3 regions of the Shewanella frigidimarina NCIMB 400 genome follow, and region 2 is predicted to be linked to each of the others. Evidence: predicted binding sites of a transcription regulator. Region 2 holds the regulator's gene; each other region holds the start of a gene.
The links. Region 2 encodes NrdR, which represses ribonucleotide reductase genes. Its sites were predicted from a motif close to AAACACNANATNTNGTGTTT; they were not measured.
Positions count from the first base shown of each region.

Region 1: nrdD (anaerobic ribonucleoside-triphosphate reductase) is a predicted target of NrdR. The motif match lies at 4,455-4,474, and genes of this name have one in related genera.
Region 3: nrdA (class 1a ribonucleoside-diphosphate reductase subunit alpha) is a predicted target of NrdR. The motif match lies at 2,733-2,752, and genes of this name have one in related genera.

Region 1 covers NC_008345.1:2,904,970-2,915,585, forward strand. Annotated here, with positions in the region: gene SFRI_RS12525 (TonB-dependent receptor) at 1-305, shown strand, start outside; gene SFRI_RS12530 (NADH:flavin oxidoreductase/NADH oxidase family protein) at 512-1,750, shown strand; gene nrdG (anaerobic ribonucleoside-triphosphate reductase-activating protein) at 1,855-2,322, opposite strand; gene nrdD (anaerobic ribonucleoside-triphosphate reductase) at 2,322-4,439, opposite strand; gene rssA (patatin-like phospholipase RssA) at 5,092-6,030, opposite strand; gene SFRI_RS12550 (DEAD/DEAH box helicase) at 6,211-7,566, shown strand; gene SFRI_RS12555 (DUF3010 family protein) at 7,726-8,163, shown strand; gene SFRI_RS12560 (M48 metallopeptidase family protein) at 8,290-8,889, shown strand; gene SFRI_RS12565 (VOC family protein) at 8,968-9,342, opposite strand; gene SFRI_RS12570 (N-acetyltransferase) at 9,375-9,548, opposite strand; gene SFRI_RS21680 (IS3 family transposase) at 9,606-9,749, opposite strand; gene SFRI_RS12575 (peptidoglycan DD-metalloendopeptidase family protein) at 9,850-10,616, opposite strand, start outside.
Region 2 covers NC_008345.1:1,213,356-1,223,971, reverse strand. Annotated here, with positions in the region: gene thiL (thiamine-phosphate kinase) at 1-15, opposite strand, end outside; gene nusB (transcription antitermination factor NusB) at 103-507, opposite strand; gene ribH (6,7-dimethyl-8-ribityllumazine synthase) at 521-997, opposite strand; gene ribBA (bifunctional 3,4-dihydroxy-2-butanone-4-phosphate synthase/GTP cyclohydrolase II) at 1,121-2,224, opposite strand; gene SFRI_RS05330 (riboflavin synthase) at 2,349-3,008, opposite strand; gene ribD (bifunctional diaminohydroxyphosphoribosylaminopyrimidine deaminase/5-amino-6-(5-phosphoribosylamino)uracil reductase RibD) at 3,073-4,218, opposite strand; gene nrdR (transcriptional regulator NrdR) at 4,283-4,732, opposite strand; gene glyA (serine hydroxymethyltransferase) at 4,847-6,100, opposite strand; gene ettA (energy-dependent translational throttle protein EttA) at 6,362-8,029, shown strand; gene SFRI_RS05305 (hypothetical protein) at 8,318-9,553, shown strand; gene SFRI_RS05300 (efflux RND transporter periplasmic adaptor subunit) at 9,874-10,616, shown strand, end outside.
Region 3 covers NC_008345.1:2,536,262-2,546,877, forward strand. Annotated here, with positions in the region: gene gyrA (DNA gyrase subunit A) at 1-470, opposite strand, end outside; gene ubiG (bifunctional 2-polyprenyl-6-hydroxyphenol methylase/3-demethylubiquinol 3-O-methyltransferase UbiG) at 858-1,580, shown strand; gene SFRI_RS10965 (HAD family hydrolase) at 1,704-2,366, shown strand; gene nrdA (class 1a ribonucleoside-diphosphate reductase subunit alpha) at 2,958-5,246, shown strand; gene nrdB (class Ia ribonucleoside-diphosphate reductase subunit beta) at 5,319-6,449, shown strand; gene yfaE (class I ribonucleotide reductase maintenance protein YfaE) at 6,439-6,840, shown strand; gene SFRI_RS10985 (hypothetical protein) at 6,864-7,160, opposite strand; gene SFRI_RS10990 (hypothetical protein) at 7,611-8,444, opposite strand; gene SFRI_RS10995 (BamA/TamA family outer membrane protein) at 8,431-9,579, opposite strand; gene SFRI_RS11000 (PA4780 family RIO1-like protein kinase) at 10,211-10,616, shown strand, end outside.

The sequences.
Region 1 (10,616 bases), 1.7 Mb from region 2:
TCACAGCGGGCGCTTGGGTAACTTATGCCGCAGAATTTGGCTTACCAGCACCGGTATCAATCAGTCTTGGGGCTAAATATGTCGATGAACGCAGCACACACTCTAGCTCATTTGGTATTCCAGATGGTTATGTGCCAAGTTATACGGTAATCGATTCAGCGATTAGTTATGACGTTGAAAGTTATAAAATCCAATTGAACATTAATAACTTATTTAATGAAACATATTACGATAAGGCGATGTTCTTAGGCGGATTACCCGGCGAAGAGCGTAATGCGAAGTTAACCCTAACTTATCGTATTTAAAAACATATCAATCTGGATTTTGCTTGCTCGAAATCTAGATCTCAATTTAGCGCTAAATCTAACGCTAAATAGAGTAACGAGATGATGAAAGCACTGCCTGTGGCAGTGCTTTTTTTATCACTATCCAATGAGGATAATTGACTATCTAGGCTACTTGTAGGATAAACAACACATTAATTCAGCAGGTTACCTTAGGACATTATTTCATGGCTAATACCATTTTCACACCATACACCTTGAGCAATGGTGCAGTCATTTCCAATCTATTGGTCAAAGCCGCAATGGAAGAAAACCTCGCCAATACCTTGCAACAACCAGACGATGCATTGTTCAACTTGTATGAAGCATGGGCAAAAGGCGGTGTCGGATTAATGATCACCGGTAATGTGATGATTGATCCCTTAGCCATGACAGGTCCTGGCGGAGTAGTATTAGATCCCAACAGCGCACTTGAGCCGTTCACCCAATGGGCCAAAAAAGCTAAGCAAAATAACGCCAGAATATGGATGCAAATCAATCATCCAGGCCGTCAGGTGTTTAAAGCGATGGGCGGTAAAAATCTAGCCCCTTCTGCCATCGCACTCGATTTAGGCAAACACTCATCCATGTTCTCTCAACCAAAAGCGATGACAACAGCAGACATTGAAGAGGTTATCCAACGGTTTGCTACCACAGCACAATTGGCTCAACAAGCTGGGTTTGATGGAGTACAAATTCATGCCGCACACGGATACTTGCTGGCTCAATTTTTATCGCCGCTAACCAATATACGTAATGACCAATGGGGCGGAAAGCTTGAAAATCGTGCCAAGTTATTACTCGAAGTGGTTAAGCAAGTAAGACTTAAATGTGGTGCCGATTTCGACATAGCAGTAAAACTCAACTCTGCCGATTTCCAACGCGGTGGCTTTGATGTCGACGACGCCGAAAAGGTCATTAATATGTTGGCACAATTTCAAGTTGAAATGGTCGAATTATCTGGTGGCAGCTACGAGGCACCAGCCATGCAAGGTCGCAGTGCTGATGAACGAACGTTAGCTCGAGAGGCTTATTTTTTAAGTTTAACAGCGCAGTTGGTCCAGCGTAGCCCTATTCCATTAATGCTAACGGGAGGTATTCATCGCCTACCTGTGGCTCAACAAGTTATTGATGCTGGTTTTGCATTGTGTGGTATCGCTAGCGCCCTCGCCTTCTATCCCGACTTAGCCAATAGATGGCAAATTCAGCCAGAGTTTGTCCCGTCAATTCCAACAGTCAATTGGCAGAGTAAACCTTTGGCTGGACTGGCGACGATGGCCGTTATTAAACGTCAGCTTCGCCGCATAAGCCAAGGTAAGCAGCCACACACTAATGATTCACCATTGTGGAGTTTATTAATCGATCAATATAAAACTAAACAGCGCACTAAACGTTATCGCCATATTGTAGGTCTTTTTAATCATTAACGAGTTAACGATTGGCAGGTTAAACATTTATTTGCTAACGATTAGCGCTGACAGTTAACGTGCTGAACATTAAACAACGAGTCCTAACGCCTTCATATAAAACGCTAGCGCGTAAAACGATGGATTTGTTGGTTGCTGCTACCGCGCCATAAAAGCTCGGGATCGGCTTTCTCTTGCTCATATTTGCCGTCAATCACCACATCCACAAAGTTCACCACAGCTTGTTGCTGCGGTGTGAGATCGGCCAGTTGATAACCGGTCCACAACCAAATATCTTTATCAGGGCATTCCTGCTTTACCCGCGTAACCAATTTTAATACGCCTTCAAGATTGGCTGAATGCAGCGGATCGCCACCACTTAACGACAATCCTCGACGGTAAATACGAGTATCGGTTAAATCATCAATAATCTGATCTTCTAGTGCTTGGCTAAAAACATGGCCAGCATCTACACGCCAAGTACTTTGGTTATAGCAACCTTTACACCCATGCTCGCAACCGCTGACAAATAACGTACAGCGGGTGCCTTCACCGTTGATCACATCAACACTATGGTATGCACTGTAATGCATTATAAATGCTTCACTCTGCGCTTAACTTCTTCTTGCTTACCGAAGTTAAATGGTCGCGCATCTGGGCTACCTAAATAACCGCAAACGCGACGAGTAACAGACACTCGGCTTGGCTCATGATTACCACATTTAGGGCACACAAACCCCTTACTGGTACAATTAAACTCACCAATAAAACCGCAATCGTAACACTCATCAATGGGGGTATTGGTGCCGTAATATGGCACTCGGCTATAACTGTAATCCCAAACGTTTTCGAGCGCTTCAATATTGTGCTGCATGTTGGGATATTCGCCGTAACAAATAAACCCGCCATTGGCGATGGCTGGATAAGGTTGTTCAAAATCAATCTTATCAAAAGGATTTACTTTCTTTTCAACATCTAAGTGAAAACTATTGGTGTAATACCCTTTGTCGGTCACACCTGCCACAATGCCAAACTGGGTGGTATCAAGCTGGCAAAAACGGCTGCATAAGTTTTCACTTGGGGTACTGTATAAACTAAAGCCATAACCTGTTTCTTGTTTCCAAGACTCAGTGGCTTGCTTTAAATGACTAATAATGGCGACAGCTTTATCGCGCAATTGAGCATTATCAAACACGTGTTCAGCATTGCTATATAAAGCATTAATGGTTTCGTGAAGACCAATAAACCCTAACGAAATTGATGCTCGGCCATTTTTAAAGATTTCGCTCACATCATCATCAGCATTTAGGCGTACACCACAGGCGCCTTCCATATAAAGGATTGGTGCTACTCGTGCTTTAACGCCAGCTAAACGAGCAATACGCGTTTCTAATGCTTTGCGGGCAATCAATAACCGCTCATCGAGTAATTGATAAAAGCGCTGTTCATCTTTGCCTGCTTCCAACGCTATGCGCGGTAAATTAAGGCTGACGACACCTATATTGTTGCGCCCTTCATGGACCAGTTGGCCATTTTCTTCATATGCCCCCAAAAATGAGCGACACCCCATTGGGGTTTTAAACGAACCGGTGACTTTCACTACCTGATCATAATTAAGAATATCAGGGTACATGCGCATGCTTGAACACGTTAAGGCCATCTTTTTAATATCATAATTAGCATCAGTCGCTTTATGATTCACACCATCTTTAATGGCAAACACCAATTTTGGAAAGACTGCTGTTTTGCGATTTTTACCTAAACCCGCCATACGTACTGTTAACATCGATTGCTGAATTAAACGCGACTCCCACGACACGCCTAAACCAAAACCAAAGGTAACAAACGGTGTTTGGCCATTAGCGGTATGCAAAGTATTCACTTCATATTCAAGTGACTGGAATGCGTCATGACACTCTTTTTCGGTTTGCGTCATCGCATAACCTTCTACGTCTGCCACTTGCCACTTTTTAGCGACACTAAGGTGCTTTTGGTAACTGATTTGCACAAACTCAGCTAACACTTCGTCGATACGGTTAATCGTGGTACCACCATAAATATGGCTCGCTACCTGAGCAATAATTTGCGCCGTAACAGCAGTGGCAGTTGATATAGACTTAGGCGGTTCTATTTCAGCATTACCCATTTTAAAACCATGAGTTAGCATGCCGGCCAAATCAATTAGCATGCAATTAAACATCGGGAAAAAAGGTGCATAATCTAAGTCGTGATAGTGAATTTCGCCTTTTTCATGGGCGGCTACCACATCTTTTGGCAGTAAATGGGTTTTAGCATAATGCTTGGCCACAATGCCCGCTAATAAATCACGCTGGGTCGGAATGACTTTGGCATCTTTATTGGCATTTTCATTTAAAATCGCACTATCCGATTGCTCAACTAAACCGCGAATAGCACAATTTAATTTACTCTGGGTTTCACGGTGTTTATCTCTATCGTGACGGTACTCAATGTAATGACGCGCCACCGACTTAAACGGGCCCGACATCAATAAGTTTTCAACTGCATCTTGTAGTTCGTGAATATCAACTTCGGTCTTCACAGTCATTTGCTGCTCTACCGTCTGCGCTAACTGCTGTGCATATTGATGGTCGGCTATACCTGCAGACTCCATTGCTGCTACAACAGCCTCTTTGATTCGACATCCATCAAACGCAGTTCGGCATCCATCCCTTTTCACTACTACAAGCATACAACCATCCTTTACAAGCACTATATATAGCGCTTTAATACACACACAACACAAGATAGAGTGTATTAGACACATTAACGCTGAGCATTACCTTGATCCAGATCATAATTGTCGGCAGTACTTAATATTGAAAAAACACTTGCTATAAGCGATAGATATTGTAGGAATAACAACTGATTTTGACAGGCTAATACAATGGCAGAAAATCGACATAATTTAACGATTTGGGTGCTTTGCTGAATGGATAACCAGATGTGCAAACACCATAAGTGATGTATTTTGCTGGCTTGAAATGGTGCAAAATGACGATATTAAGTCATTGTTCGAACCTTAAATGGCTAGATCAACAACATAACTAACGTGCTCATTGTATCTAATGACTCGGTCGTTATCGTTAGATAGTTGCGGGTAGATCATTGCGGATAGATAATGACTGAATCACCATGAGATAACTATGAAAGAACCATGAAATAAAATAAGAGAGTGAATAATCTTATCAACCACATCAGACTGCGCAGGTTAGACAATACCCTTGCGGGGTAACAACCCAGAATTAATGGAAAACATCTATTAACTAGCAAATATTCACCTAGCGGCGGTTAACGGGCGTATTTATGATAAACACACCACAATATTCGATACCGCTTCAAGGTTACTTTAAGGTTGCTTCGATTAAATGCTTAATATCATTTACGGCTTGCTCACCGGCTTTAATCGCTTCTTTAGCGCGATGAAACTCCATGGTACCAATGTCACCCACATCAGGCACGATACAAATATCAGGTGGCTCGCCCATTAAACGTGAACGTTTATGGCGTTGTTCTAAAATATCCATCGATTGCGACATCACCGCCAGCATACCCGGATGCGACTTTGAACTCCCCAAAGAAAATTTATCGGTTAAGCCATTCATGTAATCTTTGCCTTTACCCCATAAATCCATAAAGCCAGATTCAAGTTCGCGCTTTTCATCAATAGGTTCAGACTTAGAGGCTTTGCGGCTTTTTACTTGCTCTGGGATTAAGTGCATTTGGCCACGACGATGACCATTTAAATCCACCGCAATAACCACATCAACGCCCATAGATCGAGCCAGTGATACAGGTACAGGGTTCACTACCGCACCGTCAACAACCCAGCGATGCCCTTGCTGTACTGGGGGTAAAAAACCTGGCATTGAACATGAAGCCCTAACAGCATGGCGTAAATCACCTTCTTTAAACCAAATCTCTTGCCCAGAATATAAATCGGTAGCCACTGCAGCAAAGGGACGGTTTAACTGTTCAATATCAATATCGCCAATGCGATTGGCTAACACATCAAATACTTTCTCGCCGCTAATTAAGCCACCTTTACGCCAACCTAAATCCATTAACCCAAGTACATCCCAACTCGAAAATCCACTCACCCAGGTTTCAAGTTCACCCAAATGATTATTGGCATAGGCAGCACCCACTAATGCCCCTACCGAACAACCTGCCACTTTGTCAGGATAAATATCTAACTTGGCTAAACCATTCAATACCCCAATATGTGCCCAACCTTTAGCGGCTCCACTGCCTAGCGCTAATCCCACGGTGAGCTTTGTCATCTTTCGTTCCTTCCATGCTCGGTATTCATTTTTAATACGCCTGCCTGAATCTTCCATAGTGACGTCTAACTCAGGCAATAATATAAAGCTAAAAAATAGCATAACTAAAGCGACTCTTGTTGGCTATAGCAAGGTGAAACAGCTATAATCGTCGGCTATCATTTTTTAGGGGATTTACCTTTGCAATTTACCGATTTTTCGTTGGACAAGCGCCTGCTTGACAGTCTAAAGCACCTTGGCATTTCTACGCCTACCGATGTTCAAGCGCAAGCACTTCCCATTGCCTTATCAGGTAAAGATTTAATGGCATCGTCTAAAACCGGCTCAGGTAAAACCTTAGCGTTTTTATTGCCAGCAATGCAACGCGTGATATCCACCAGAGCATTGTCGAAAAAAGATCCTCGGGTACTTATCTTGTTACCGACTCGTGAATTAGCCCAGCAAGTTTATGGCCAATTACGTTTATTAGTCGCCAATACCCAATATAAAGCCATTAGCGTGCTCGGCGGTGAGAACTTTAACGACCAAGCCAAAGCATTGGCCAGAGATCCACACTTCATTGTTGCCACACCGGGACGTATTGCGGATCACTTACAGCAACGCCACTTATATTTAAATGGTTTAGAATTACTGGTTCTTGACGAAGCTGACCGTATGCTCGATTTAGGTTTTGCTCCACAGCTCAAAGCCATTAACGATGCAGCTGATCATAAACGTCGTCAAACCTTAATGTTTTCAGCAACATTAGATCACAACAGTATTGGTGATATTGCGACAACATTACTAAAATCACCGAGCCATGTGTCTATTGGTGAATCTTACACTGAGCATAAAGATATTGAGCAACGTATTATTTTGGTTGATCACTTAGACCATAAACAAGCGGTGTTGCAACATATCTTAAGCCAAGAAACACATAAGCAAGTGATTGTATTTACTGCAACTCGATCAGATACAGACCGTTTAGCCACGTTATTGGCTGCTCAAGGCTTTGCCACCTCCGCACTCAGTGGTGATTTAAAGCAATCTGCTCGTAACCAGATAATGGATCAATTTGCTCGCGGCCAATCGCAGATATTAGTCACTACCGATGTTGCATCGCGCGGGCTTGATTTAATCAACGTATCATTAGTGATTAACTTTGATATGCCAAAGTTTGCTGAAGAGTACGTCCATCGAATCGGCCGTACAGGCCGTGCAGGCGCTAAAGGTGATGCAGTTTCATTTGTAGGCCCTAAAGATTGGGACAGCTTTAAAAAGGTACAACTGTTTTTACGTAAAAACTTTGAGCCGACTGTAATTGAAGGCCTAAAAGCCAAATTTAGCGGCCTCAGAGATAAACCTCAAGCAGGTAAAGCTGGCACGAGTGCAAAAGCAGATGTCGTCAGTAAACGAGTTAGCGCGCCTAAAAAAGCTAAAGCGGCACCAAAGAGTGATAAACGCTTTATTACTGGCGTCGATGTCGGTGATGCACCAGTGCGCCGTAAAGTTAAGCCTATTGTCATAATCGAAGACGACGGCACAACAGAAGACTAAATGGCCCATAAATCGCAGATAATCTCCAGCTAGATTATCAGTATACTGCGATAACAGATTAATGAATGTAGGGTACTGGTAAAATACTGCCCTGCAACAAATGAACGATAACGAGCATGCCAACGGCATTCTCGTATGAATAAACCAGTAAGGATTAACATGAAAATTTGTGGTGTGGAATTAAAAGGCGGCGAAGCCATTATCTGTTTACTGACCTATGAAGGCGAAACCTATAACGTGCCAGCATGTCGTAAAGTTTCATTCAGTATTTCACAATCAGCTAGCACGGACTCAATTCGTGAGTTCGATTTTGCGTTTAAAAAACTAATGAGCGACTATAAAGTCGATGAAATAGCCATTATTGAACGTGAACAAAAAGGTAAGTTTGCCGGCAGTGCCACCAGCTTCAAACTTGAAGCGGTACTCCAAGTAATGGACATGCCTGTTTCGCTTATTTCTCCATTGACTATTAAAGAGCAATTAAAGCGTAACCCGCCACAAGTTGACTTTGAATCATTGGATCTAAAACGCGTCCAGCTTAATGCATTTGACGTTGCTTATGTTCAGCATAACCGCCTCATCTTCGGTAAAGTGTAACCCACAGCTTTCACCGTTCTATATTGGCGTTATCGATACCGACTCAGATAGCGGTAACGCCAAAAAATCAGTTGAACTACAGCCATGTCAGATACCAAAACTAAAACACCTAAAGCCCCACCTAAAATGCCGGTCAAGTCGGCAAGCCAATCATTAAAGCCAAAAACAGATCTCAGCCTGTTAGTCACCAGTGCCGACATTAAAAAGCAGCAAAGTGAACAAAGTGCATTACGTTATTTAAATGGTTATCGTCCTGACGTGGTCGAGAAAATCCGCCAACTCGTTGATGCTAACGCCTTAGCTGCCCACTTTTTAACACGCTACCCCAAAATACACGACGTTCGTACAGACAAAGCCTTATACGATATGGCGATAACGTTAAAAAATACCTATATGCGTCAATCGGACCCATTAGCAAAAGTTATTTTTGACGAAAAAATCAGCGTAAGCCACCATGCCCTAGGTTTGCATTCTTATGTCAATCGCCGCCAAGGTAATAAAGTTAAAGCCAAAAATGAAATTCGAATTGCAGCACACTTAAAACACGTTCCGTTTGAGCTATTACAAATGGTAGTAGTGCACGAACTGGCCCACCTGCGTGAAAAAGAACACAACAAAGCTTTTTATCAGTTATGCAGCTTTATGCTAGCAGATTACCACCAGCTAGAATTTGATATGCGAGTATGGTTAGTAGCTGAAGAAGTCGGACAATCGCCCTACGCTTAAACTTCAGTTGGAGCACGACAACTTAATTCTCCATGTAAACTGAACCATAAAACGAAACTGAGTTGTTGAAAAATTAACTCAAGACTTTACTCGCCAAGGTGGATTCAAGCGATTATCTCCCGCCCAGTAGAGTTTGAGCTTATTGCCACTGGGGTCAAATAATACTGCCTCGCGCCATAAATACGCTTCATCTGTCGGTAACTGAACAAACTCAATACCTTTTGCCTGCAACTCACTTACCCAGCTATCTAACTCTGCATGCTCAAAATAAATCACCGCACCATTGGCTGTAGAGTCAGGCTCTAATGACAGCGAAAAAGAGCTCTCACCCATTGGGCATTCAAAACGGGCGTAATGCGGTGTATCCACAATTAAGGTAAAGCCAAGAATTTGATAAAAGCTAACGGCCTGATTCATATTCGACACAGGTAATGTCACTTGATTGAGATTCATATAACCCTCTGGTATTAGACCAATATTTTCGGTCAAATATACTGTTTCATCATAAAATATCTTGCTGGGCTACCGGTAAACTTTGGAACCGTACCAATGATATTAAACCCTAGATCTTGGTAAAAACGTGGTGCTTGAAAATCTAACGTATCAAGTTGCGCAATCATACAACCACGTTTAATCGCCTCGGCTTCAGCAATGTTCATTAATTCTTGACCTAAACTGACCTGGTTAACTGAATTCAGTCACCCTAGTTAAGTTCGTTAAGCCACTTCTTTTAACGGCTTACCCATACGCTCAAATTCATTAGGACTTTGATAATTGAGGTATGAATGCATCCGTTGGCTGTTGTACCACATCGTGATGTCATTCAAACTAAAATCACAGCATTGATAAACACCGGCCATAAAAAATGCAGCCTATTGGCTGCATTTAATCGTTCTATCACATCTAAATTCTACGTAATAAGCCTCAGTTCATTAACCTAAGTCCATTAGAATAAGTCTATTAGCCTAAGTCCATCATCATGCTGCGGCTACGTACCAAAGCTTGAAACGCTTGTAATTGCTTTTTAGGTAAGACTTTAGCTTCTGCAATATTGGCTTTCATTGCGTCAATTGGGCGACCATTAACAATGAACTCATAATGCAAATGTGGGCCTGTGGAAGCACCAGTATTGCCCGATAAGCCAATCACTTGACCACGAGTGACACGCTGACCTCTTTTAACTAAAAACCTCGATAAATGCAGGTAACGAGTACGCACTTTATTATCGTGATCAATCACAATGTAATTACCCGCAAAAGCATGTTTAGTCACTAACGTCACCACGCCATCACCAGGAGCCACGACTTGAGTCCCAATAGGCGTAGCAAAGTCGGTACCATTGTGAGGACGAACGCGACCTGTAATGGGGTGTTTGCGATAAGGGTTAAATCGAGAACTCAAGCGGACTTTTCTATTTAGCGGAATACGTTGGAAGGCTGGAGTTAAACTTTGACCTTGAATGTCGTAATAGTTGCCATCAATATTTTGGAAAGCTGTAACGTCGCGACGGCCGGTGTTAATGCGAATACCTTCTATCGATGTGATACCTGTTGGTTCGCCTTCAACAAATTGATCGTTAACTAACACCGAAAAAGTATCACCAGCATGTAGCTCACGAGAAAAGTTTAATTTGGATTTTAACAGTGATTCGACTTTTTGAATTTCGGCTGCACTTAAACCAGCATTTTTAGCCGACACATAGAAAGAGCCATTAATTTCACCGCCAA
Region 2 (10,616 bases):
TTGGAATTCTTTCACATTCAGTCTGGTACGGTAAACCGTCCACCTTAATTTTGAAACAATTGATAACAAATGAAAACGGTATCCGAAGATACCGTTCTGGTGTTACTTATGCTTCACTAACTTATCAAGCAAGCCGTTGACAAATTTGTGACTATCTTCAGCACCAAACGCTTTCGCTAACTCGATACCTTCGTTAATCGCCACTTTAAACGGCACATCTTTACGGAAGGTCAACTCATAAGTTGCCAGACGCACAATGGCTTTTTCTACTGGTGATACTTCTTCAAACTTACGATCAAGATGCGGCTTTAACAGCTCATCAATTTGCGATGTTTTTGATGCTACACCAGTTAACAACTCACGAAAATAAGCGACATCAACACCGTCAGTGTTCTGTTCAGTTAAAAACTCATGTTCTACGTCAGCAACTTTGTTTTGACTTAACTGCCATGAATAAATGGCTTGAACGGCTAAACGGCGGGCCTTACGGCGCTCTGAAGGTTTCATACTTTTCCTACTATTACAGCTGTTGTTCTAGTTGTTGCAGTACATTAACCATTTCAAGCAAACTAAGGGCTGCTTCGCCACCTTTATTACCTGCTTTAGTACCTGAACGCTCAATAGCTTGTTCAATGGTATCTGTAGTTAATACACCGAATGAAACAGGAAGATCATACTCTAATGCAACTTGTGCAAGACCTTTGTTACATTCACCAGCAACAAATTCAAAATGAGGTGTACCGCCACGAATGACAGCACCTAATGCAATGATACCGTCAAACTTTCCACTTGCAGCCACACGTTTTGCAGCAAGTGGTAATTCAACTGCACCAGGTACGCGAACAACAGTAATGTTGTCGTCACTGACCTGGCCGAAACGCTTTAATGTGTCTATTGCACCATCAAGCAGACTTTCAACTAAAAAGCTATTGAATCGCGATATTACGATCGCCACTTTGGCATTTTTCGCTTCGATATTACCTTGAACTACGTTCATTCTATCTTACCTAAATTAGCTAAAGCACCCGGCTCGGGGCAAAAAGAGGCGTTATGATATCACAGCCAAAAGCCCTGAGCGCTATGCAATTAATGAATTTGTTAAATTTACCATCAGCCAAAATTATTCAGCTATATAATCAGTCACTTCTAAACCGAAACCAGACAGTGAATGATAACGTTTTGGCGAACTGAGTAAACGCATAGTGCTGACACCTAAACTCGACAGAATTTGCGAGCCTACGCCAACACGACGAGATGTTCCTTGCCACATAGCTGGCGCTGGAGATTGACCATTGTCTTCAGCTTCAAACGCTTTTACTTTGGCCAATAAATTACTCGTATGTTCATCATTACCCAATAACACTAAAACACCACCTTCTGAAGCTATCCGCTCCATGGCTTTTTCTAATGGCCAACTGCGCTTTTGATCACGTTCCGAATGCAGTAAATCATTGAAGGTATTTTGTAAATGCACTCGTACTAAGCAATTCGGTTTTACGTCATCTTTAATCAAGGCGTAGTGTAGTTGATTATCGATAGTGTCTCTGAAGGTCACCATAGTAAACTCACCAAAACGAGTCGGTAATTTACACTGAGCTTCGCGTACAACCGTGGTTTCATTCGTATTACGGTATTCAATTAAGTCGGCAATAGTACCGATTTTAATCCCATGCTTTTCACTGAATATTTCTAAATCGGGCCGGCGCGCCATGGTGCCATCTTCGTTTAAAATTTCAACAATCACACCAGAAGGCTCACAGCCAGCTAAGCGTGCTAAATCACAACCGGCTTCAGTGTGACCAGCGCGTATTAATACTCCGCCCTCTTGTGCCATCAACGGAAAAATATGCCCAGGTTGCACTAAATCAGAGGCTTTGGCGTCTTTGGCAACAGCAGCTTGTACAGTCACTGCACGGTCATGAGCAGAAATACCTGTTGTGACTCCAGTAGCCGCTTCAATTGACACGGTAAAATTCGTCGAGAACTGGGCATTGTTATTGGTAACCATTAAAGGCAAATTAAGCTGCTGACAACGCTCTTTGGTCATTGTTTGGCAAATTAATCCACGGCCATAGGTTGCCATGAAGTTGATTGCTGCTGGCGTCACTTTATCAGCGGCCATGATCAAATCACCTTCATTCTCTCTGTCTTCATCATCCATCAAGATAACCATCTTACCTTGACGAATATCTTCAATGATTTCTTCTATGCTATGTAGCGCCATTGTCAGACCTTTATTTAGTAAGTGTTTGATTTAAAATTTAGGTATTAAATCTACTGGTATTGCGAATTATCTATAGAGTACAAATGCTGTTTTACTGTCGCAATTAACGTAAAAATTGTCGCGTTTAACGTAAAAAACCTGATTTAGCGAGTAACTCCATGGTCACGCCCGATGAAGGCTGCACATGGTTAGCCTCCGGTTGCATTAAACGCTCTAAATAGCGCGCGATTAAATCGACTTCGATATTGACACTATCACCTACTTTTAAATCCACCAGCGTGGTTTCACCAGCAGTGTGAGGCACAATCGTTAATCTAAAACGAGCACCATCAACTTCATTCACGGTCAGACTAACGCCATCGATAGTGATCGAGCCTTTGTGAGCAATATAGCGACTTAATTGAGCTGGTACCGATAACCAAAACTCGAGTGCCTTGCCTCTGTAAGCGCATTGTTCAACTTTGGCAATGCCATCAACGTGTCCACTCACCATGTGTCCACCCAATCGAGTGGTTGCCGTCACCGCTTTCTCTAGATTAACCTTTTGGCCTACTTGATAATGACTAAAGCCCGTTAAGTCAACGGTTTCTGCCGATATATCAGCAACGTAACCATCACCTAAACGCTCAACAACGGTCAAACACACGCCATTGGTTGCAATACTATCACCTAGCTTTACGTCGGTTAAATCCAACTTACCACTGGCAACCGTTAAGCGGATATCGTTACCTTTACGATCAATTTTACGTAATGTGCCAAGGGCTTCGATTATTCCAGTAAACATAATGACTCACTTTTTGCTGTTAAACTTTGCTGTTGCTCAGGTTTTAGCCATAGCAACTCGCACATTAATAGGGTTGATTATATCTGAGGATATAACGCTTATCTTGTCCTACGTTACGTTCATCAATTAGTTGCAGTGCAGGCGTTTGTTCCATTGTACTGTAATCAGGTAACTGCAACATATTACGTCCATGGCTACCGAGGATTTTAGGCGCTTGATAAAGCACTACCTCGTCAACGAGCCCTTGGGCGACAAATGCCCCCGCTAAAGTGGCCCCCGCTTCAATTAAAACAGAATTAGCATGCTGACCTAAATACGTTAGCAAGGCTAACAATGGAATTCTGCCCGATGAGTCACACGTTAACTGAAGAAAAGATACATGTTCTGGAAATTCTGCCTTGACGCTTTCGGGATAATGGCAACCAGAAACCAGTAAAATAGGACTTTGAATTGAAAATAATTGCTGTGTTGCGGTTAATCTTGCGCGACTGTCTAGCACAACCCTTAAGGGTTGAAAGAATTCATCTTTTGTATGACGAGTGGTTAACTCACCTAGCGTCTCATAGCGCACATTAAGGCTAGGATCATCGACAAGAATGGTTTCAACACCAGTGATTAATGCACAGTGGCTAGCACGGTATTTTTGCACATCAGCTCTTGCTGCACTGCCGGTAATCCACTTTGACACTCCATTAGACAAGGCCGTTTTACCGTCTAAGCTGGCGGCTATTTTGACGGTTATCCAAGGAAGCCCTGTTTTCATCCGTTTCATAAAACCTAGGTTAAGGTCATAGGCCTGTTCGCAGAGCAATCCAACATCAACCTCAACACCAGCCTCACGTAATAGGGTAATCCCGCGGCCAGACACTTCAGGATTTGCATCGGTCACTGCGACCACAACTCTGGCAACTTTGGCGTTAATTAAGCCTAAAGCACAAGGTGGTGTGCGACCATAATGGCTACAAGGTTCAAGAGTGACATACGCGGTGGCACCTTCAGCAGACAAGCCATTATCATGCACCATTTTCAGCGCATTAACTTCGGCATGCCCTTGGCCCGCACGTTGATGATAACCTTCACCAATAATCTTATTCTGATAAACAATGACACAACCGACACAAGGATTTGGCCGTGTTGTATAACGGCCTTTCTCGGCAAGGGCGATGGCACGACTCATCATTTGGGTGTCAAAGGTGGACCAGTTAGACATGGGAGATAATCTCTTATTGCTTAAATGCCATTAAAACCATTAAAACAGATATTATTACGCGACATTACTTTTGCAATTTAGCAATGGCTTCACCAAATTGGGATACATCTTCAAATGCGCGATAAACCGATGCAAAGCGGATATATGCCACCTTATCAAGGCTCATCAACTGTTCCATCATCAGATTACCAATCATTTCAGAATTCACTTCACGCTCACCTGTCGCGCGCAGCGTTGATTTGATTTTAGTTAATGCTTGCTCAATTTCATCAATTGAGACTGGACGTTTTTCGACCGCACGTAGCATGCCTCCACGCAATTTTTCTTCATCGAATGGTTGTCGAGTGCCGTCGCGTTTGATGACGCGAGGCATGACTAATTCTGCGCCTTCAAACGTGGTGAAACGTTCATGGCATTCAGTACATTCCCGGCGGCGACGTACTTGGTGACCATCAGCCACTAATCGAGAATCTATAACTTTGGTATCGGTCGCGCTACAAAAAGGGCAATGCATTGAACCTCCTGCAGAAAAAAACAAAATGGCCGCTAACAATTAGCGGCCATTAAAGTTTATCCTATTTGTTGAACAAGGTTAACCTAAACCTGTATCAACAAACATCCAATACGATTAACCGTATACAGGGAATCGAGCACATAAGGCTAAAACTTGGCCTTTGACGCGGTCGGTTACAACAGTATTAGTTGCATCATCAAGAATGTCACAAATCCAACCGGTCAATTCTTTCGCTTCTGCTTCTTTAAAGCCACGACGAGTGATTGCTGGCGAACCAATACGGATACCAGAGGTAACAAACGGTGAACGAGGATCGTTAGGCACAGAGTTTTTATTAACAGTAATGTTTGCGCTGCCTAATGCGGCATCAGCTTCTTTACCGGTTAAATCACGACCAATTAAGTCAACCAACATTAGATGGTTTTCAGTACCGCCAGAAACGATTTTATAACCGCGAGCTAAAAACACTTCAACCATGGCTTTCGCGTTTTTAACCACTTGCTGCTGGTATACTTTGAATTCTGGCTCTAATGCTTCTTTAAATGCAACCGCTTTACCCGCGATAACATGCATTAAAGGACCACCTTGGCCACCCGGGAATACCGCTGAGTTCAACTTCTTATACAACACTTCATCATCGGCTGCAGAAATAATAATCCCGCCACGAGGACCCGCTAATGTTTTATGAGTTGTAGACGTAACCACGTGTGCATGAGGAACTGGCGTTGGATAAACACCAGCAGCAATTAAGCCTGCTACGTGTGCCATATCAACAAATAAGTATGCACCAATTTTGTCTGCAATTTCGCGCATTCTTGCCCAATCAACAATACCTGAGAATGCAGAGAATCCGCCGATAATCATTTTAGGCTTATGCTCAATGGCTAAGCGTTCCATTTCGTCATAATCAATTTTGCCAGCTTCATCGATACCGTAAGGAATGATGTTGTAAAGCTTGCCAGAAAAATTCACTGGTGAACCATGGGTCAAATGACCACCATGAGCAAGGTTCATCCCTAAAACGGTATCACCCGGTTGTAACAACGCCATAAATACTGCGCTGTTTGCTTGCGAGCCTGAGTGAGGCTGTACGTTGGCATAAGTTGCACCAAATAATTCTTTTGCGCGTTCAATAGCCAATGTTTCAACAACATCAACGTATTCGCACCCACCATAATAACGCTTGCCTGGATAACCTTCAGCATACTTGTTAGTTAACTGTGAACCTTGCGCTTCCATCACACGTGGACTGGTATAGTTTTCAGACGCAATCAATTCAATGTGTTCTTCTTGACGACAAGTTTCATCTTCAATGGCTTTAAATAATTCTGGATCATAATCCGCAATATTCATCGCTTTCTTCAACATGGTAGCTCCAACATCATTATATAAATAGTAGGGTTGCGCGGTATTCTACTCTGCAACGATAATGATTTACAGTACAAACAACATGAAATTCACTGTGTTCTGAATACAAAACGATTCATGTTAATAACGCTAAGCTAGCAGATTCTTTAGCGAATTGAGTCTAATAAGCACGCTAGATAAAATCACACAATTGCCTGTTGAGTTCAGCACATAATACAGTAGAATTATCACCATCTTTGTTGACAATTAGACAATATAATTATGGCTCAATTTGTATACAGCATGCTTCGTGTGGGTAAAATTGTCCCACCTAAAAAGCAAATATTAAAAGACATTTCATTAAGCTTCTTTCCTGGCGCCAAAATTGGTGTACTCGGGTTAAACGGTTCAGGTAAATCAACATTGCTGCGCATCATGGCGGGAATAGATACCGAAATTGAAGGTGAAGCACGCCCAATGCCTGGGTTAAAAATTGGCTACCTACCGCAGGAACCGCGCTTAAACGAACAACAAACTGTGCGCGAAGCCGTTGAAGAAGCCCTAAGCGAAGCTAAAAATGCACTAATACGCTTAGACGAGGTCTATTCTGCTTATGCTGAGCCCGATGCAGACTTCGACGCACTTGCAAAAGAGCAAGGCGAATTAGAAGCCATCATCCAATCTCAAGATGCACATAATCTTGATCATATTCTTGAACGTGCTGCTAACGCATTACGTCTCCCCGATTGGGATGAGAAAATTGCCGTACTCTCTGGTGGTGAACGTCGCCGAGTGGCCATTTGTCGTTTATTGCTTGAAAAACCAGAAATGCTATTACTCGACGAACCAACCAACCATTTGGATGCCGAGTCAGTGGCATGGTTAGAGCACTTTTTACAAGAATATAACGGCACTGTGGTCGCTATTACCCACGACCGTTATTTCTTAGATAATGCAGCAGGTTGGATTTTAGAACTCGACCGCGGCGAAGGTATTCCGTGGGAAGGTAACTACTCATCTTGGCTTGAACAAAAAGATGCGCGTTTGTCCCAAGAATCGTCCACAGAAAGCGCACGCCAGAAAACCATTGCTAAAGAATTAGAGTGGGTACGCCAAGGTGCTAAAGGTCGTCAATCAAAAGGTAAAGCCCGTATGGCTCGCTTTGAAGAATTGAACACCAACGATTACCAAAAGCGTAACGAGACCAATGAACTGTTTATCCCACCAGGACCTCGCTTAGGCGACAAAGTCATTGAAGTAACTAATTTAACCAAGTCATATGGTGACCGCGTACTGATTGATGATTTGACATTCACGGTTCCTAAGGGCGCTATCGTCGGTATTATTGGTGCTAACGGTGCGGGTAAATCAACCTTATTCAAAATGATCTCAGGCGAAGAACAACCAGACAGTGGCTCTATTTCTGTCGGTGATTCGGTTCAAATTGCCTCGGTTGATCAGTTCCGTGATTCGATGAATGACAAAAATACCGTGTGGCAAGAGATTTCTGGCGGCCAAGATATTATGCGCATCAACAACACTGAAATTTCTAGCCGTGCTTACGTAGGCCGCTTTAACTTCCGTGGTGGCGATCAGCAGAAAATAATTGGTTCATTATCGGGTGGTGAGCGCAACCGAGTTCACTTAGCTAAGCTATTACAAGCTGGTGGCAACGTATTGTTACTCGACGAACCCACCAACGACTTGGATGTTGAAACATTACGAGCACTAGAAGAAGCGTTATTAGAGTTCCCTGGTTGTGCAATGGTTATTTCCCATGACCGTTGGTTCCTTGACCGTATTGCGACCCATATATTGGATTACCGTGATGAAGGTAAAGTGAGTTTCTATGAAGGTAACTACACTGAGTATTCAACTTGGTTAAAGGCCACCTTAGGCACCGATGTAGTGGAACCGCATCGATTAAAATACAAGCGCTTAAATAAGTAACCTGTCTGTAGTAAAAGTGTTGAATAATAAAGCAGAGCCTTAGCGCTCTGCTTTATTATATTAGCCACTATTTGAAAGATTATTGTCTATATTGAACAATCGAGATGCCGACAAGTGTCAAAATTTTGTCAATTTATTGTGAGCAATGCACCACAATCTGTTTGTAAAGCCAAAATAACTTCAGTATTATAAATTATTAATGGATTATTTTACTCTTTGCTGATTACACTCAGCGCAATACAGAGTGTCGATGGTTCCAGCTTGTAGAGAAATTTAATGGAGATATCAGTGAGATACGGTTCAATTAGCCTTGCTTTATTGTGCTTATACGCAAGCAACTCATTTGCGGCACTCGAAGTCATTACCACGTCAGAAAAGCAGACTCTCAATAAAATTGAAAATCAATATGATATCGATACCCTGCTAATCACTGTTAACGACAAATTCTCACAGCTTAATAAAAAAGCCTATGACGTTGAAGGACTGAAAAAAACAATCGTTTCAGAACAACAACGTTATGATGAGCTAATTACAGAATTACCTAAGGTTATTCGTGCTAAAACGGGGCTTCCTGAAACCTATAAACAAATTGAAGAATCCGTCAATTTAGTCGATGAATTAACCCTAAAAGCAGAAGAAGACAGCAAACGTCTTGAAACTGAAAAAGTTGAAATATTAACTGAATATGAGGCGATAAATAAAAAACGTGCCGCTAAAAGTCAGCAACTTTTTAAACTCAAAACTGATATTACTAATCGTTTAATTGCAGATTTATCTAAATCAAGCAGCACACTGCCAGTAAATATTAATGGTTCGACTGAGTGTTCAAAATATCAAACTATCGCAGATTGTTTGAAAGAATCTAAAAGCAGCATTTTATCCAATACCCGTAATGAATCGCCGTTTTTAAATGACAAAAGTGTTTTATTGTCATATGAAGTTATCGACGCCAACATGAATATGAGAGGCGATTTACATTATAAAGTGGCGATGAATTTTAAGCCTTCTTATAACGATAAAATCGACTCAATGTTAAATGAAGAATTAGGCCTTAAGTCTGCGATGGTGACGTTAATCAGTAACGTACCCGCAGATTGGTATATCAATGGCACCAAAGTGGGCACGGGCAAAAAACTTTTTCACGAGATCCCTTTAGGTAAACACGGCATTTTAGCGTCTTACCAAAATCAAGATAAATCTAGCGTTGAAAATGTTGAAGGTAATGGCGTATTTAATTATAAATTTGCCAATGTTACTTCGTCTAACAAAGCCAGCAACCAAGCTAAAGTGGTGGCAGCAGAAGTCCCTAAAGGCATTCTTAAGCCAACAGTTAAACAACCACAACCTATCGCCCAAAAAGCGAAAGCTAAATACACCTTGTTTTCTGACCAAACCAGTATTAAGTTGAGTGATGATGATGCCAAAAAGAAATCATCAGATAAAGGTTATGAATATTTTATGGGTGTTACACCTGTCAATAAAAAGCAAAACATTGAATTTACTAACGAGCCTATCGAGAAGTAATGTTCTAACCAGCGTTTTAACATAACTGTTTATTCAGCTTGGCTGACATAAATCAAAGCCATATCTTCGGATATGGCTTTTTTTGTTGCTATAACATCATTAAAACGACTATCGATATGCGCCTTGTTACAAAGAAAATTAAAAGATTTACATTACTTTACGCTGAATTAAGCAAATATAATTACAATAAGCTGGCATCAATCACCGGCTAGTCGTTAGCCTATGTCGTTGTGCAACGACACCATCAATTATTGCTTATAGAGATGTGTATTTACATGATCAACAAACTTGGCCAATGTCTTTTTTCAACTACCGTATTGATGATGGGATATATTGGGTTTATTCCCAATGGTATTGCCACGCCCACACCTCCCCGCGCAGAAAAAGTGGTTCCGGTCATCACCGCCACCGTTGAACAGCATGAACTTTCGCAATCAATTACCTTAATCGGAAAACTGGCTGCTACTCACTCGGTAATGATAGCGCCACAAGTCGCAGGCAAAATAGATAGCATAGCGGTCACATCCAACCAATATGTCAATAAAGGCCAGGCTCTGCTGACGCTTGATAACCGCAAAGCTAAAGCCAGCGTGACCGAAGCTCAAGCTTATTATCAAGATGAAGTGCGTAAGCTTAATGAGTTTAACAAGTTGATTCACGTTAACGCCATCACTCAAACAGAAATAGAAGCTCAAAAGTCCAGTGTTGATATCGCTTTCGCTCGACTTGAATCAGCCAAAACAGACCTTGATTACCATACTCTAGCCGCGCCATTTTCCGGAAATACTGGTTTGGTTAACTTCAGCCGAGGCAAGATGGTCAGTATCAATGAGTCACTATTAACACTTGATGATTTATCGGTGTTACAGCTCGATTTACAAGTTCCAGAACATTATCTCTCTTTGTTAAGTACAGGGATGTCGGTAAACGCTTCCAGCAGAGCATGGAATAAAACCATTTTCACTGGCAAGATTATCGCTATTGATCCACGCGTCAATTCACAAACACTTAACCTCAATATTCGCAGTCAGTTTGATAATCAAAAGGGTCAATTAAAGCCCGG
Region 3 (10,616 bases), 1.3 Mb from region 2:
GCAGGGATCATTTCGGTGCCATCGTAGTTAGGCACAAAATCCACAGTTTCTTTTTCAAGGTCGGCTAATAATGAATGCGCCAACTTTTGCATGCGGATTTCGGTATAACGCATCGCCGCTGCCGAGTCACCGTCGACCGAACCAAAGTTTCCTTGTCCGTCAATCAATGTGTAGCGTAGCGAGAACGGTTGCGCCATACGTACAATTGTATCGTATACAGCTGTATCACCGTGTGGGTGATATTTACCAATTACGTCACCAACGACACGAGCGGATTTCTTATATGGTTTGTTCCAATCGTTTTTTAATTCGCTCATTGCGAACAATACTCGACGGTGAACTGGTTTTAAACCGTCACGGACGTCAGGTAAAGCACGACCTACAATTACACTCATTGCGTAATCAAGGTAAGAATTCTTAAGTTCGTCTTCGATGTTAATTGGCGAAATAGATGATGCCAGATCAGTCATAAACTGCGCGTTCCCCTAAAGTGAGCTGACAATAAAACTTCCATATTATTATCTAGCTTAAAAACGTGATTTGGCATTCTAACACAGATATTTAATGTCGCCAGAGCAAAGACCAGCCAAATGCTCTATCACTCTTAAAAATTATAAAAAAGCTAATATTTTCAGCTAATTTAGTTTATTCATTGGCTAATATATGACTAAATTTAAGCAACAATAACCGTTAACTTGCTGATGCTTTAAGCAGTTGATAGCACAAAATGACAATTCACCTCGCTTAAATGGATGTTTTATGAGCAAGCGTGAACCGCAAAAGCCATTGTTGACTACTATTCGCAAAGGTTATCGCTATAATAGCGACCATACTTTATTACACACTTAGGTTAAGTTATGTCACACGCTGAACAATCGACACCCAATGTTGATCCGCTAGAGATCGCAAAATTTGAAGCCATGGCGCAAACTTGGTGGGATCTCAATGGCGAGTTCAAGCCATTACATTTACTTAATCCACTGCGCTTAAACTACATCGACCAAACCGCTGATGGTATTTTTGACAAGAAAGTACTTGATGTTGGCTGTGGTGGCGGCATTTTGTCAGAAAGTATGGCGCGCCTAGGTGCTAACGTTGACGGTATTGATATGGGCAACGAACCTCTTGAAGTGGCAAAACTACATGCCTTAGAGTCTGGTGTTACGGTTAATTACCTCAAAACAACAGCCGAAGCACATCGTGATAATCACCGAGAATATTATGATGTGGTTACTTGCATGGAAATGCTCGAACATGTACCCGATCCACAATCGGTGATTCAAGCCTGTTGTGACATGGTTAAACCTAACGGTTTTGTGTTTTTCTCAACCATAAACCGTAATATGATGTCGTATTTACAGACGATTATCGGCGCTGAGTATTTATTAAAAATGCTGCCAGTTGGCACTCACGATCACAGCAAATTTATTCGCCCATCGGAACTGATGGCATTGGTCGATAACACCGACTTATTGTGTAAAGATGCGCTGGGAATTACCTACAATCCATTGTCAGGTGTGTTTAAGTACACTAAAAGTGTCGATGTAAACTATATGATAGCCACTCAAAAAATTGATTGATCATCCAGGTGATTCTTTTCAACATTTCAACGTGAATGCAGCACAATAGCGTTATGTTGTACTAATAACGCTATAAAGGGTTTGCACTGTCTATTGTTATTTTATCTCGTTAGGAGCTAGCCCTTGCATAAACAAGATATAAAAGGAGTGCTGTTCGATTTAGACGGTACCTTAGCCGATACAGCCCCAGATTTAGTGCAGGCATTGAACCTCAGCTTGGATGAAGCCGGTTTTAACGTCCAACCGCTTGATTTGATGCGCCATGCAGCATCACATGGCAGCTTATATTTAGTCAAAACGGCCATTCCAGATGCCGATGAACAAGTACAAATCACCATCCAGCAAGCGCTACTTCAGCATTATGCCCGTATTAATGGTGACAACAGCCGTTTATTTGATGACTTACCTGAACTGTTGTCTTTATTTGATGCCCAATCGATTCCTTATGGTGTCGTGACCAATAAGCCAGCTCGATTTGCCAGGCCATTAGTGGAAAAGCTTGGTTTAACTCATAAATTGAAAACCATGATCAGTGGTGATAGCACCCGCCACTCTAAACCTCATACCGCACCAATGCTGTTAGCAGCACAACAAATTGCCATTGCTCCTCAAAGTATCTTATATCTAGGCGATGCCGAACGCGACTTAGTCGCCGCCCATAATGCCAGTATGTTAGGTGGCGTTGCTTTATGGGGTTATTTATCTGCGACAGATAAACCTGACACATGGCCTGCAGGCAGACAATTTGAACATGGCGCCTCACTAAAGCAATTCTTCACTGATTAATGACACTATTGGGCATCAAGTTAGCGGGATATTTGTGCTAAATGAACAAAGCATGAGTGAAGTTTAACGGGTCTTATTCGGCTTAAATGAACAGTTAACCGCCACCAATTTCCACCCGATCAAAACCAACAAAAGATCAACCAATAAACAGTCCATTTTTTTTGATCGCTGTTTATTTTAGCGATCAAATCTTTCTCATTTGATGGATTAAAAAATATCATTTATCAAAAACTCTTTATGAATTTGGGCTCTAGGGTTAGTTGTCACTAACCCTGCCGTTTATCCTCAAGTTATCCACAAGAAGTTAATGAAATTGTGGCTTGCAATAAACCTCAAACCTCACTATCTTGTATCTTAGATTTTAAATAACACCATATCTTGTGTGTGGCTAACAATCAAAACACTACTCCAGGACGTTCCAAAGGATGTAGCTGCTAACTGAACGTACTGGTGTTTAACTACCACGTTGTGAGTACATCAGGTTGATTGTTTTAACATGGAATTGTTTTGTAACTGGTTCGGATCGAATCAAGCAGCACTGCATCCAACAACAGATCACATGATTAGATATAGAACCAAGGCCTCTCTTCAATGAATAGCAATATGACAGTCACTAAACGCAGTGGCGAACGTGAATCTATCGATTTAGATAAAATTCATCGCGTGATCACTTGGGCAGCCAAGGGATTAAAAAACGTCTCAGTATCTGAAGTAGAACTTCGATCTCATCTGCAGTTTTTTGATGGCATTCCAACAGAAGCCATTCATGAAACGATCATTAAAGCCGCGGCTGACTTGATCTCTCCTGAGTCACCTGATTACCAATTTGTGGCTGCCCGCTTAGCGGTGTTCCATTTACGTAAAAAAGCATTTGGTCAATTTGAGCCACCAACGTTATATGACCATGTCACCAAGTTAGTTGAAATTGGTAAATATGACATGCATATCATGGCTGATTACAGCCGTGAAGAATTAGACATCCTCGACACCTATATCGATCACTGGCGTGACTTGAACTTCTCTTATGCCGCGGTAAAGCAACTTGAAGGTAAATACCTAGTTCAAAACCGTGTAACGCATGAAGTGTACGAAAGCGCCCAGTTTTTATATATTTTAGTGGCTGCATGTTTGTTTGCCCGTTACCCAAAAGAAATCCGTTTGAAGTACATTAAAGACTTCTATGACGCGACGTCTCTGTTTAAGATTTCTTTACCAACGCCAATCATGGCCGGTGTGCGTACACCTACACGTCAGTTCAGCTCTTGTGTATTAATTGAGTGTGATGACAGCTTAGATTCAATCAATGCAACCGCATCTTCTATCGTTAAATACGTTAGCCAACGTGCTGGTATTGGTATTAACGCTGGTCGTATTCGAGCCCTTGGTAGCCCTATTCGTGGCGGTGAAGCTTTCCACACTGGTTGTTTACCTTTTTATAAGTATTTCCAAACTGCGGTGAAGTCTTGTTCTCAAGGCGGCGTACGTGGCGGCGCAGCAACCCTTTTCTATCCTTTATGGCATCTAGAAGTTGAATCGTTACTAGTCCTTAAAAACAACCGTGGTGTTGACGACAACCGTGTACGTCATCTTGACTACGGTGTGCAGTTAAACAAATTAATGTACCAACGTTTGATTAAAGGCGAATACATCAGTTTATTCAGCCCATCAGACGTGCCAGGTCTTTACGATGCATTCTTTGAAGATCAAGCTGAGTTTGAACGTTTATACCTTCAGTATGAGCAAGACAGCAATATCCGCAAAAAACAAATTAAAGCGGTTGAACTGTTTTCATTGATGATGCAAGAACGTGCTTCTACTGGCCGTATCTACATTCAAAACGTCGATCACTGTAATACTCACAGCCCGTTTGACTCTAAAGTTGCGCCAATTAAGCAATCTAACTTATGTTTAGAAATTGCTTTGCCAACTAAGCCACTGACTAATATTGATGATCCTGACGGTGAAATCGCGCTATGTACCTTGTCAGCACTTAACTTAGGCGCAATTAAAGATTTATCTGAACTTGAGCCATTAGCTGATTTAGCCGTACGTGCCCTAGATAACTTACTTGATTACCAAGATTACCCAATCAAAGCCGCACAAACGAGTTCAATGAACCGTCGTACCTTAGGTATTGGTGTGATTAACTTTGCTAACTATTTAGCTAAAAACGGTAAAAAGTATTCAGACGGTTCAGCCAATAACCTAACTCATAAGACTTTTGAAGCAATTCAGTTTTATTTACTGAAAGCGTCAATGAACTTAGCTAAAGAGCAAGGTGCATGTCCGTTATTCCACGAGACTACGTATTCGAAAGGTATTTTACCTATCGATACTTACAAGCGTGATTTAGACAAGATTTGCGACGAGCCATTGCACATGGACTGGGAAAGCTTGCGTAGCGACATTAAGCAGTACGGTTTACGTAACTCAACCTTGTCTGCGCTAATGCCGTCTGAAACCTCATCGCAAATTTCAAATGCGACCAATGGTATCGAGCCTCCACGCGGCTTAATCAGCGTTAAAGCCAGTAAAGATGGTCAGTTAAAGCAAGTCGTTCCTGATTTTGAATTACTGAAAGATAAGTATGAACTACTGTGGAATATGCCAAACAACGATGGTTATATCCAACTTGTTGGGTTAATGCAGAAATTTATCGACCAAGCTATTTCGGCCAACACCAATTATGATCCTAGCCGTTTTGAAGGCGGTCGTGTACCGATGCAAACGTTGTTAAAAGACTTGTTAAGCGTATACAAACTGGGCATTAAAACATTGTATTATCATAATACTCGCGACGGTGCTTCGGATCAGTTTGACGACATTATTGCTGTCGAAGAAGAAGACGATGGCTGTGGTGGCGGTGCGTGTAAGATATAATCATCACTTTATGTATATTTAGCGGGGGCCTTCCCCGCTTTTTGAAAAATGCGTTTTCAGGACACCTAAATAATGGCTTACTCAACATTTTGTCAAACACCTAACGATTCGACTAAAGAACCGATGTTTTTCGGTCAATCGGTTAATGTGGCACGCTACGATCAACAGAAATATGAAGTCTTTGAAAAACTAATTGAAAAGCAATTATCGTTTTTCTGGCGTCCAGAAGAAGTTGATGTCAGCCGTGACAAAATTGATTTCGGTAATTTACCTGAACATGAACAACATATTTTCTTATCAAATCTGAAATACCAAACCTTGCTAGACTCAATTCAAGGCCGCTCGCCGAATGTGGCATTTTTGCCTTTGGTATCGCTACCTGAATTGGAAACGTGGATTGAAACATGGTCGTTTTCTGAAACCATTCACTCGCGTTCGTACACTCACATTATTCGGAATATTGTTAATAATCCATCTTTAGTATTTGACGATATTGTACAAAATGACGAAATCTTAAAGCGTGCCGGTGATATTGCCGCTTATTACGATGACTTGATTAACCTCACCCAGATTAATAACTTGCTAGGTGAAGGAACGCACATTATTAACGGTAAAGAAATCACCGTTAATTCACGTATTCTTAAAAAGTCATTATATTTGTGCATGATGTCAGTTAATGCCTTAGAAGCGATTCGCTTCTATGTCAGTTTTGCTTGTTCGTTTGCCTTTGCAGAGCGCCGTGTTATGGAAGGTAATGCTAAAATTATTCGCTTAATTGCCCGTGATGAAGCATTACACCTCAATAGTACACAACACATTTTAGCTCTGATGCAGGGTGGTAAAGACGACCCTGAAATGGGAGAAATTGCTGCTGAGTGTAAGCAAGAAGCGTATGACTTATTCGTCAAAGCGGCGGAACAAGAAAAAGAATGGGCCAAGTACTTATTCAAAGACGGTTCGATGATTGGCTTAAATGAACAGATTTTATGCCAGTATGTTGAGTTTATTACTAACCAACGGATGAAGTCAGTTCACTTACCTCAACCTTATGATGAACAATCGAATCCACTACCGTGGATGAAAAACTGGTTAGAAAGTGATGCAGTACAAGTTGCCCCACAAGAAGTTGAAGTATCGTCTTATCTTGTTGGTCAAATTGATTCTTCTGTTGATGGCGATGAGTTTTTAGATTTTGACCTATAAAAAACTTTTCAAAAAAGCCCCAATCGTAAGCTTGAAAGGACAGCCGGTTATTTTATTTGACGGCCAACATTCAAGCTTATTAGAAGCGCTTGAGTCGAAAAAAGTGAAAGTGTTTTCAGAGTGTCGTAATGGATTTTGCGGCGCGTGTAAAACCACAGTGATATCAGGAGAAGTTAAATACTTCTCCGAGCCACTAGCTGAACTTAAATCAGATGAATGTCTGCCCTGTTGTTGTGTGCCTGAGGGTGATTTAAATCTCAAACTATCAACTGAAGGTGTGCAAGTGGTGGCTAAACGTCAATATGCCTCAACCAATGACACTCATAAGCCAACAACTGCGTTAACCCAACAATTACAGACTAACAGCCCTAAACTTGCCCACGAACGTTAACTTATCGCCCCGTTAACACCCTTTTAGATATTCAAAGCAATACTTAATAACACGCGTTTACCCGTCTCAATCTTAGTCACGCTATGCTCATATTTATCAGGACGAAATAAATACACTCGCCCGCATAAGTTCATGATGCATTTTGCACACAGAAACACCCCACCGACTTTAGGTTGCACAAGGACAAAATTGAGTTTGTAATAGCGGCCTTGTTGTACCGGATCGATATGGGTCATCACTCGGTGATGAGTATGGTAAGTCACCAGGTTTATCGACAATATCCGACTGCTAAAAATGGCTTTATTGATTACCTTGGCCATGGTATCTCCAATGGGAACATCTGCAGCAAATTATACCTATTCGATATAGATTTGTGGGCATATTCACCAGCCAAAATCATATAATATAGACGACAAGATTCCATCATGTTAGCCATCGAGTTTATGTCGAAGAGGCATCATTATCATTAGATAAGTTGTAAAAAATGAAGTCTATTGATGAGCTTACAGGGCTAATAGTAAGGTATCGGGAGCAATTGTTTAGTCATTATTGACTAGAGCTAATAATGGCTATGACGAGTGTGGATAATGGCTAATGTTAAAATAACTAGCATAAATAATGATGAGTCAGCCGCCCATAACGAGTAAATGGATTCACTATTGTGTCTATTCATTCATTGTAATCATATTGTGTGAACTAGCCTCATTGACGCGTCAATGAGGCTAGTGAATTAAACGGGTACTGAATTTGCTGCTTATCACGAGTTAGGGTTAACTCTCAGACATGGTATCGCAAGATGAAACATAACGATCAAGCTCAATAACCCCTTGCAAAATCATCCCATGATAATGGGCTTTTACCAGTTGATAATTCATACTTGGTGCAAAGTAATACGTCACCTCTTCGGCCCCAGTTTGCTCTACCGGAATAAGCTGTATCTCCCCCCAAGAGCCGATAGTGGTAATTAATTTGTCCTTCACATAAAACTGATAAGGTTCAATTGCATCTGAAGCTTGCCTAATTAACGCAAATTGACGTCGGCCGCCCAGCAAGTTTTCGCGGATTTGAATCGCTAAGGTGTCTACATCCCTTAATGGAATTTGGCTTGAGGTATAATTCTCAATATCGCCATCAATATCCACGCGTGACTCAAGGCCATTATTGTAAAAAGTGGCTTGCATGTCTCGAGAACGAAAACCAGTTACCTGTTGATGAAAACTATCAGTTAACCATTCATTACTGTTATTTGACCACGATAACTCAGTACGTTGTTGATATTGAGTACCTATCCCTAAAATACTGGCTTCACTCTTAGAGATGATAACAGCAGACTTACCCTGCCAGTTCTCGGTACGACTCATCTCACCTGTGTGAAGTCCACTGAGATAAATAGAGTAATTGAAGCTTCGCTGGCAACTTTGTGGGATGTCATTGGCCAAGACTCTATTACTTTGCAATAAGCCACTAACCAGACATACACTTATCAGTATTCTCGAGACTAGGACACCAGCTATCGCCAACGACCTGTTGTTACGACACCCGGTCATTATAAGTCTTATTCGCGACGTTAATATATTCAATCGTATCGCCTTAAAAAACTTCATTCACATTCAGGTAGAAGTTAGTTTCATTTTCACCAACACCTACGTCAAAACGTAAATTAATATTGTCTTTTATTTTAAATCTAAACCCTGTGCCATAGGCGGTTAATAGCGTATCGGTTAGTTCACTCACTTTAGGTGCGACACTGCCAACAGCGCCCCAAAATACCATGCCATAACGTTGAAATACTGGTAAGCGATATTCAACTTGTCCCATCATCATTTGCTCATCACGATATCGGCCTCTAATATAGCCTCGCATCGCGTCAGAGCCACCAAGATCAGGTAATAGATTCCAAGGTACGTCGCCACTGGTTAGATGACCTTGTACTTGCCAAGCGATTAAACCCGGTGTCGAGCCTAAATCAATATAATTAGCTAATTCAATATTATAAGTAGAAAACGAATCGAACTGGTCATTTTGATATAATCCAGCATCAACTTGAAATAACCAGCCTTTTGTTGCATTTAAACGGTAATCTCTTGAATCATAAATACTGGTTACCACAACACCTGAGCTAAAATTGTCTGGCAAAAGAGTATTTGAATCCATTGGTGCTTCTGTTGCGCCTAATTCTAAGCTGTCGGCCGTGGTATAAATAAAGTCAGCACCCACACCAATAAAATAGTTACTGGCAATTTCGGTCATCCAACGCGGCTTAAAGCTATACAGTTGTTCTTTAAATTCATGATGATTTAGATCTTGATCGCCTTGTTCAATCCCTATTCCATAATAAACAGCAGCTTCATTATGCAGTTCTAAGTCAAGTAACAACCGCTGCTTACCTTGATTTAAAAACGTCATATTTTCTACTGTGACGCCATAAGAATTGTTCACAGAAGCAAATGAATTCAACACCAATGATGAAGGCTGTTGTTCACTTGATGCATTATCAGTTTTGTATAACCCCACCATAAGCAAACCCACACCAAACTTTTTCTCTGGGGTGTAATAAGCTGTAGGTAAATAACTCATATCAATAGCTTTAGTGTCATCGAATTCACCATCCGCGCCAAAAACCGACAAAATGTCATCAATCCATGTTGGTTGCATATCTTTGGGGGTTTCAAATAAAGGTTCAACTGCAGTGGCTGCGTTAGAAAAAACAAATAGTGCTAAAAGTAAGGTCCGTTTCATAAAAACTCTATTAAAATGTTGAAAAACTAAGTACGCATGATGACTTCCATGCCAAATTTTGGAATTGCTGTTCAATGAGTTAACTCGATAGCATTCAGTATAAATAGTTGTTATCGATAATAATCGATTCACATAGCGATCGATTCACATAGGCATCAAATAGCAACTAAATCAGAACAGATTATCTTATTCATCGCTCAATATTGGCTGAAGAAAAACTTAAGCTTTACTGAATTTCAACGTCATTAAATACTAAATAATGAATACACTAGGCCATATACTGAGTTACACGCTGACATTTAAACCTAGCGTTAACTTAGGTATACAATCAGCAATCTTTTTATCTAAAGACGCAACTGATATTATTAGGCGAAATAACGGCCGCTAATATAGCACGTTTAGCTGCTCTTTTTAGTGTTAGCTCAACATTTATCCTATCAGTATCTTTCGGTAAAAGGACCAGAATCGACTATATTTAACTGAATGGCTACAGCATTTTTATCTAATAAACAAGAGTCTACAAAGCACAAATTCAGTACTATTGAGCCTCATTTAATCAGTAGCCCATCAGCAAGTAAAAATTATTTCCTTAGATATATCATCCAGCGCGCAAGTAAGGTATAACGACGCTATGAAAACGCCTATACGATTACAACCACTGGTTGACGATGGTCTCGTCGATGAAGTGATAAGCCAACTCATGAGTGGCAAAGAAGCTACGGTCTATATGATCAGATGTGGCGATGCGATTCGCTGCGCCAAAGTGTATAAGGAAGCCACTAAGCGCAGTTTTAAAAAAGCAGCACAATATCAAGAAGGTCGAAAAACTAAAAACAGTCGTCGTGGTAGAGCCATGGAAAAGGGTTCTAAATACGGTCGTGAAGAACAAGAAAAAGCTTGGCAGAATGCCGAGGTCGACGCGTTATATAAATGCGCCGCAGCTAAAATTAGAGTACCTGTACCTTATGGCTGCTTTGATGGGGTGTTATTGATGGAGTTGATCACCAATGTTCATGGTGATGTAGCACCTCGATTAA